Regions from separate parts of the Shouchella oshimensis genome, predicted to be linked through region 2. Evidence: riboswitches for the same ligand, from Rfam matches in the RefSeq annotation. Region 2 holds a riboswitch; the other holds the start of a gene.
The links. Region 2 has a riboswitch for thiamine pyrophosphate ahead of NDM98_RS02750 (ECF transporter S component). Riboswitches for the same ligand answer to the same signal wherever they lie in the genome.
Positions count from the first base shown of each region.

Region 1: linked by a shared signal. The riboswitch ahead of NDM98_RS22700 (3-oxoacyl-ACP reductase) and the one ahead of NDM98_RS02750 (ECF transporter S component) in region 2 are both predicted to bind thiamine pyrophosphate.

Region 1 covers NZ_JAMQJY010000007.1:60,777-65,240, forward strand. Annotated here, with positions in the region: gene NDM98_RS22680 (aminoglycoside adenylyltransferase domain-containing protein) at 1-211, shown strand, start outside; gene NDM98_RS22685 (GNAT family N-acetyltransferase) at 229-633, shown strand; partial or broken gene NDM98_RS22690 (GNAT family N-acetyltransferase) at 756-1,586, shown strand; gene NDM98_RS22695 (hypothetical protein) at 1,668-1,832, shown strand; TPP riboswitch at 1,949-2,049, shown strand; gene NDM98_RS22700 (3-oxoacyl-ACP reductase) at 2,155-2,907, shown strand; gene NDM98_RS22705 (LLM class flavin-dependent oxidoreductase) at 2,923-4,242, shown strand; gene NDM98_RS22710 (KOW domain-containing RNA-binding protein) at 4,356-4,464, shown strand, end outside.
Region 2 covers NZ_JAMQJY010000001.1:490,664-495,127, forward strand. Annotated here, with positions in the region: gene NDM98_RS02740 (energy-coupling factor transporter transmembrane component T family protein) at 1-112, opposite strand, end outside; gene NDM98_RS23790 (ABC transporter ATP-binding protein) at 112-693, opposite strand; gene NDM98_RS23795 (hypothetical protein) at 642-1,133, opposite strand; gene NDM98_RS23800 (ABC transporter ATP-binding protein) at 1,090-1,566, opposite strand; gene NDM98_RS02750 (ECF transporter S component) at 1,582-2,160, opposite strand; TPP riboswitch at 2,276-2,372, opposite strand; gene NDM98_RS02755 (HAD family hydrolase) at 2,433-3,221, opposite strand; partial or broken gene NDM98_RS02760 (branched-chain amino acid aminotransferase) at 3,272-4,346, opposite strand; gene NDM98_RS02765 (uroporphyrinogen-III synthase) at 4,429-4,464, opposite strand, start outside.

The DNA of each region.
Region 1 (4,464 bases), on a different contig from region 2:
TTATAGCAAGGATGAAGGTGGGGAATGGGGGCTTAGGTGTCTTCCAAAAAGATTTAATCCTTTAATTCAGCGTGCTCTTAATGTGTATCAATCAGACAATACTATTAAAGAAGTAGATATAAAATCAGGCGGAGTTAAGTGGGGTAGAGACGAATTATTAGCATTTAGAGACTTTGCAAAACAAAATCAAGGTTTTCATCGTAGCAACTAAATGAATGAGAGGTAACTATGATGATCATTATTGATTCAGAAGAACTAGACCCGATGGTGTTTAAGCTTTTATCATATGCAACATCTACTTCTAAAGTTAGAGATGAGTATGACCTATATGTACATAACCCTCAACGGATTCTGTATGGATATGAAACGAATGGTTTCCTTGTTAGATGCATCGGAATAGAAATCATCGATCCAGATGAATGCGAGATTAAGCATATCGCTGTGGCTGAAGAGCAGCGGGCAAGAGGAATTGGTAAGAAGATGATTAATTACATTAATAGAGAATATAAGTCGATCATTGCTGAAACAGACGAGGACGCAGTCGTTTTTTATGAAGAATATGGGTTTACAGTATTAAGTCCTGGCGCGGTATATCCTGGAGTTGAAAGATTTAATTGTAAGTTTAAAAGGTGATTTTTCATTTGGGATGTTTATAGAAATTTCAGCATGCAAGGATAGATTATTGCGGGAAGAAGAATAGAGTTTAAGGAACAAGATCTACTAGTCTATCTATTTTCAAAACAAAGGAGAAGCTTATGATATCAGAGTTGATAAACTCAGAATTTAGTAAGTGTAAAGAGTTGCTGCGCAAATAAGGTCAACTAGAAGCAAGAGCTGTCATAGAAGGCGTGAACCCTGGACGAGTATTTGTTGATAATCCTGAAAGGCCGGCAACTGGTGTGGTTTGGCTGCATAATAATGATGGGTTTATCTTTTTTGGAGATGAAACGAATGAGTGTTTTAATAAAGAATTAAACGATTTTATTGAATCAGTCATTAAGCCAGAGGCAAAAAAAGTTGGTTTAGACTGGTTTGAAGCCATAGGTAATCATCAAGGCTGGAATAAAACATTCGAGAACGTGTTTAGTAACCATTCACTTGGAAGTTGGAATCAGAGAGTATACATGTTACATAAAGAAGAGTTCACATATAAAAACATTGCACCAATTGAAGAAGGCTATTTGATTGTGAAGATAGACAGTGATCTTCTTAGAAACAAGACTCGCGTCATTTCGAATCTATCTTTTTTAGAAACAGAAATAATGGAGTTTTGGTCTTCGTCGGAAAGGTTTTTTGATAATGGGATTGGTTATTGTGTGATACAGAATAATAAAATCGTTAGCATGTGTTATTCAGGCTTTGTAGCTGGCAATGTGCACTGTTTGGGCATTGAAACATTAAAGGAGCATCAGGGAAAAAGGTTAGGTCAAAACGTTGCTACCGCCTTAATACATGATTGTCTACAATCGGGGATCATTCCTTATTGGGACTGTATGGAAACGAACAAAGCATCTAGTGCGATTGCTGAAAAACTAGGATTTAAGAATGTATTTAATTATACGGGGTATGATTTTTCTTTGAAGTAATTTGTACATGCTATTTCACTTTATAATAACCTCTGCAAAAAACGGAGTTCGATTTGATGGAAAAAGGTGGTGGTACTCACATTGGATAATCAATATGTTATGGGATGGGGAACACTTGCATTAATAAATGCAGGGTTAGCACAAGGTAAAAACAGAACAGGACTTAATTGGTTTTTGCTTTCTTTAGTTTTGGGACCTGTGGCTACATTCATTTTATTATTTGTGGAGAAGAGAAGTAGTAACTAATAAAATAATCCAAATAGACTTTACGTAGCAATCAATCTACTATATAGTAAAACCAAGATGAAAATATAACCTAAAAAATTCCAACAATTCAAAGGTAAATTAACAATTTCATATTTTTAATGCACTAGGGGTGTTATTTAACTGAGATGAGTACAAACTCAAACCCTTTGAACCTGAACTAGTTAGAACTAGCGTAGGAAAGTGTGAGCACGAATACATATTTGAAGTGGATTCATTTACTATGTATTTACTTGTTTGCGCAACATTCCTACGGGAGTGTTGCGCATTTTTATTTTCCAAAAAAATGATAGGAGTGGTTATGATGACTAGAACGGTATTAGTTACAGGTGGTAGTAGAGGATTAGGTTCAACGATTGTAAAAACATTGGCTCACCAAGGATTTAATGTAGTCATTAATTATAATAAAAGTAAAGATGCCGCAGAAAAGCTTGTGTCTGAGATTGGTGAAGAGAACGCGATTGCTATTCAAGCGGATGTAACAAAATGCAATGAAGTAGATCAATTGATAAAAGAAGCTACAGCATATTTTGGTCAAATAGATGTGGTCGTTAACAATGCATTAGTAGACTTTAAATTTGATCCAAGCAAACAGAAGTCATTTACAGAACTGACGTGGGACGATTATCAAAAGCAAGTGGATGGTATCTTGAATGCTGCCTTTAATATCGTTCAAAGTGTCGTACCTCAATTTATTGAAAGACAAAATGGAATGATTATAAGCATAGGTACCAATCTATTTCAGAATCCTGTTGTACCCTACCATGAATATACAACAGCTAAAGCTGGGCTAATCGGTTTTATGCGTAATGTCGCTTCTGAACTAGGTGTACATGGAATAAAAGCCAATGTCGTTTCAGGTGGATTATTAAAAACCACTGATGCCAGTGCTGTTACGACACCAGAGGTTTTTGATTTAATTGCTCAGTCAACGCCATTAAAGAAAGTCACTGAACCTCAAGATGTAGCCAATATGGTCGCTTATTTATCATCGGAACATGCAACGGGTATTACGGGTCAGAATTTCACGGTAGATGGCGGATTAACTATGAATTAATTGAGGTGTAATCACATGACAAAAACCAAAGAAAAACAATTGCACATAGGGGTTTTACTATATGGTTGTGGCCATCATCAAGCATCCTGGTTAATGCCCAATTCAAGCGTTGAACGGATAGGGGACATCTCTTATTATCAATCTTTAGCTCAATTATCGGAGAAGGGTTACTTTGATGCGGTGTTCTTCGCAGATAATCATTCATTTCAAGGGAACGATTCTAGCGAAATGCCAGCATTTTGGTTTGATCCGATTGTGAATCTAACCGCTATTTCTCAAGTCACAAGTCACATAGGATTAGTATCAACCATCTCAAGTACCTTTGCTAATCCTTTTACAGCGTCACGACAATTATTAAGCTTAGATCATCTAACAAAAGGACGCGTGGGGTGGAATTTGGTGACATCGATGAGGGATGTAGAGGCATTAAATCATAGCATGAATGAACTCCCTTCACACGATGAACGCTATGAAAAGGCAGACGAATTTGCAGCTCTTATGAATAAACTATTTCTTTCATGGGAATCTGAGGAGTTTGTACATAATCGAGAAGAGGGAGCGTTAATAAATCCTTCAAACATCAAGCCTTTTCATCACATTGGTGCACATTTTAACGTACAAGGTCCGTCTACTACGCCAAGAAGCCCACAAGGTAGACCTGTGTCCATGCAAGCAGGCGCATCTAAACAAGGTATTGCATTAGCCGCTAAATATGCCGATGCAGTCTATTCAGTGTCATGGAATCTAAAGCAAGCAAAAACCTTTCGCAAAAAATTAGATGAGCAGGTTAAACAAAGTCAGAACAGTCATAGACACATTAAAGTATTACCGGGATTAGTCACATATGTTGGCCGCACGTACGAGGAAGCGCTTGAAAAGAAAGCAGAATTAGATGAGCAATTACCTATTGAGACGGGGTTAAAACAATTGAGCTTTTTTACACAGCAAGACTGCTCTCATTGGGAACTGGATAAAGCAGTGCCGCCATTACCCCCAGTAGAAGAATTTACAGGTCCTGTTGGTCGTTACGAAACCATACTCGAAATGATAAATGATACACAACCAACCGTAAGAGAATTAATAGGATATCTGAGTGCAGGCGGTGGACATCACACACTGATAGGGACCCCTGAGCAAATAGTCGATCAGATGCAAGTCTGGTTCGAAGCGGGTGTCGCTGATGGATTTAATTTAATGCCTCCTACATTACCTGGTAGTTTAGATGACTTTGTTGAACTCATTGTTCCTGAAATGCAGAGGAGAGGCATCTTTAGGAAAGAATATGAAGGACAGAGCTTTCGGGAACATTTAGGATTAAAAGTAAATGGTTTGTAGAACCTTGAAATGGTGATTACTTGCCCTGTATAGTGGATGTGACGTAGAACACGCAATCATTGGAAAGATTTCTGGAGAGGATTGACTACACAATAGAAATGAGATGATATTTTATGGAGAAGTTTAAGATTGGAGATATGGTAGAAACAACGGAAGGTAGTATGCAACATATCCCCGGTACAGTGGTGTATCTTGACCAAGAAAATGAAAAGTATCTTGTCC
Region 2 (4,464 bases):
TGGGGTTATGAATAAAGATCATATAAGCAAACAAAAGAATAGACAAAATCAATTTTATACTTGGGTTTACATGAGTGATCCATGTATCCTTTGTTGCATATAAAGCTGTCACTAGCTGTTCACCTTCTTTTGATCCACGATCGCTTCTTCCTCAAACAACACCCCATGCTCTACAGTCCAAACCCTTGTCGCAAAATGTGTTAGAACGTCCATGTCATGCGTCACCATGATAATGGTGATGCCTTGCTCTCTGCACGATTCAATCATCTCTAAAAGAGCAAACGTATTTTTGGCATCTTGTCCAAAAGTCGGTTCATCTAATAATAAGACGGATTGATCCTTCACAATGGCTGTAGCCACACTTAGTCTTCTTTTTTGTCCTACAGAAAGTTGATAGGGGTGTTGTTCCTGCTGCTTACTCAATGAGAATGAGTCTAGACAATTTTGTACAATGTGTTGAATTTGTTCAGCTGGCTTTTGCTCTTGTTTTAATGTAAAGGCAATTTCATCAAAAACTCGATTCGTTACAAATTGATATTCAGGATTTTGAAAAACAAAGCCGACAGTGTCACTAATTAGGTTCTTCTTCTTCACTTGTGTTCCATGTAGAAAATATTTGCCGTCATGGTTTAGGACATTCATCAAACCAAGTAGCAATGTACTTTTCCAGCACCATTTTTGCCTGTCACACAAATCCACTCTCCAGGATAAACCTTAGCATCCTGTACGTTTAACTTCGCTTCTTTTCTGCGCAGAACTTGGAATGTATCTAACTTAATAACAGGTTCATTATGTTGTTGAACTAGTAATTGCTTTGACCAATCCCTTGAAGCAACATACTCCTGCCAAACGCCTGGAAACCAGATACCATAGTCTCTTAATGTTTCTTTATACGTAGAAAAAATGTGCTCAGTTGTACCATCAGCTATAATCTGACCCTCTGTATCTAAAACAATAACTCGGTCCACAAAATCGAGCACATGATCAATTTTATGTTCAACAATAATCACCGTACGATCTGCTGCAACAGATTGTATCGTCTGCCAAATCTGCTCTGTACCTTCTGGGTCAAGCATGGCCGTTGGTTCATCAAAGATTAATGTAGATGGTTGAAGGGCCAGGCACAGATGCAATAGCTAAGCGTTGTTTCATACCTTGGGAAAGCTGAGATATTGGCGTGTGTACATTTGTAAGTTCCAAACCCACTTGCTTAAGATAGGCTACAATCTGACTGTGCATCTCTTCTCGCTTCACACCTAGGTTCTCCAAAACAAAAGCGATTTCCTCATCAACATAAGGCATGCAAAACTGACTATCCGGATCCTGAAAGACATATCCCCAAGAATCCGGTTGGGTTAGCTCATCGTATTTAAGTGGAAGTTGAATAGCTCCTGGTACTAAACCGGTTAAAACTTGAAGAAGCGTAGATTTCCCGCTTCCACTTGGTCCAAGGATTAACACTTTTTCACCTTCTATGATTTGAACACTTAAATCTTTAAATAACAGATTACCGCTTCCAGGAAATGTTAAGCGTAGGTTTTTCACTCCCGAAATCACTGATGTCATCTGACCACTCCATTTCTATTTCTCAAGAGTTTCCAGATCTGCTTTTGAGGATGGTCTGAGCAGATCCGTCACACCAGTTTTCTCTAATGCTTTGACAAGATAATAAGCAAAAACACCGGCAATTAAAATACCACTTAATGTCCTTAGTACTAACACAAGAGTTAAATTCCAACCAACAAGATCAAACATATACCCTCTGTTCCAATCCATAATAAAAGATCCCCCTGCAGATGCCGCTCCAGCTAGTGACGTAGTCATTAATGAGAAACTTTTGTAGAAGAAGAATGCAAATACAAGTTCTGCTCCAAGTCCTTGCATCACTCCATAGATGAGGACTTCTAATCCATACTGTGAACCCACGATAAACTCACCGGAGGCCGCTGCAGTTTCTGCAATTAGAGCCACTCCTGGTTTACGAATAATTAAAAATGCAACGGTTGCCGCGATAAACCACATTCCATACATAAGCTCGTTGATCTGCAATGGAAACAGCTTTAAACTATCATTTACTGGCCCCCATAGTCTGTAAACAACGGCAAAAACGACTGCGATAATAACCGTTACCAAAATGTCTGTTAATGTCAATCTCTTCATCAAGTCATCCCTCTCGTTCATCATTTCCCCAGTGACTCAAAAAAAGAAGCCACTCCAAAATTGGAGTGGCTTCTTCGTTATTGTACACACTTGCCCCAAAAGCAAATCGTAAATAGAAGAGTCGACTCCACTTTCCTACGCTAGTATTATCTAGATCAGGTCAAGGGTTAAGGCAAAAGCCTCTCTCAGCGTACGCGCCCCTAGTGGAAATAACGTTATATTGTTTGTACGGTTTTATTTAAACATAATTTTCAAGCTGCGACAATACTTTTTTAGGATAGTTTGTCTAAAACGGCTTCAACTTCAGTGAGCGATTTAATTTCAAATGTTGGTTCAACATCTTCAGTCGTTTGATTCCGTCGATTCACCCAAATAGATGAGATTCCCGCTCGCTTCGCACCAAGAATATCTGTCATTAGATTATCGCCAACCATAACAACTTCTTCATTATTTAGCTCCATTAATGATAAGGCATGCTCAAATATACCTTTATCCGGCTTGCCTTTACCGTAAGCACCGGAGATTACAATGTGGTCAAAATACGGAACCAATTCAGGCGTAAGCTCTAACTTAATATTTTGTAAGTCAGGAGATCCATTTGTTAATAATAAAAGCTGATAGTTTTCTTTGAGTGCGTCGAGCACCTCAAATGTCTCTTCATAAACAATTGGATTCTTCCGACGTTCCAATGGAAAACGTTCAGAAAGTTCTTTAGCTAGCTCCTTATTGTCTACCCCACATTTTTGCAGTCCTAGATCCCATGACGCATAACGATAGCCAGGAGCTAACTCTTTTAATTTCTGAAACTCTTCTTCTCTATCTTGAAAATTAGCCCAGAGACCTTCAAATGGATTAATACCAATTAATTGAGTAAATGAAAATGTTTCATAAGAAGCGTACAACTTTTTTGCTTCTTCTCTTACTGCATGTTCTAGTTCTTCAACTTCAATACGATTATCGTGTTCATGGGCATATTCACAAGTTGCTGTGAAAGCCTTTTGAACACTTTTTTGATCCCATAAAAGAGTATCATCTAAATCAAAAAAAACAGCTTTAATCATCAAGGATTCCCTTTCTGTATTACATTATATAGTTCTTCTCATTTTTTCTGTTATTTTACTTCGTGTGTCCAATTAAATGGATCCTCAATTCTTCCTTTTTGGATTCCAGTTAACGTTTCATACAATTTTGTAGCAAGTGCACCTGTTTCACGATTATTAATCAGAGTTTGTTGACCTTTCAAGCTAAGCTCTCCAATTGGTGAAATCACTGCTGCAGTACCTGTTCCAAATGCTTCTTCTAAACGATTTTCTTCAATAGCTAAAAGAACTTCATCAATTGAGATTTTCCGCTCTGTAACTTGTACATCCAAGCTTTTTAATAATTCTATGATCGATTTACGTGTTACACCTTCAAGAATACTACCACTTAATGCTTGGAGTGATTACTTCTCCATCAATTTTAAAGAATACATTCATGCTTCCTACTTCTTCAATGTATTTCTTTTCAGCACTATCTAACCACAGTACTTGTGCTTGTCCATGCGCAGTTGCTTTATCTTGGGCTTTATAAGCAGCAGAGTAATTTCCCGCTGTTTTCGCCATACCTGTACCACCTAATGCGGCTCTTGTATATTCATCTTCAACATAAATACCAACTGGTGCAATTCCTTCTTTATAATAAGAGCCTACTGGTGATAGGATAATCATAAATTTATACGTAGCTGATGGAGCCACACTCAAGTTAGGTTCAGTTGCAATAATAAATGGGCGAATGTATAACGAAGTTCCTTCATATGTAGGAATCCATTCTCTATCTAATTTTAATAACTCTGATAAGTAATCAATAACAAGCTCTGGATCAATATCAGGAATACTTAAACGATCGCTTGAACGATTAAGTCTTTTAAAGTTTTGTTCAGGCCTAAATAAAAGAATTCGTTCATCGTCCGTACGGTAAGCCTTAAGCCCTTCAAATACAGTTTGTCCGTAGTGATAAATCATCGCTGCTGGATCTAGTGTTAGGGGTTGATAAGGTATAATTCGTGGACTGTGCCAGCCATTTTCAGTTGAATAATCCATAATAAACATATGATCAGTAAATGTTTTACCAAACTCAAGAGTTTCAGGATCTGGCTTTGTTTTATGGTGCGTTGCGGTCATAATTTCTAATGTTTGATCAGACATATTAAGAAACTCCCCTTTTATCCACAATTATTACATTGTTATGAATCTATTATAACATGTTCGCTCACTTTTTGAATGAGCCTTATCCCTTACTCTCTTTCATATAATTTCCAAGCTC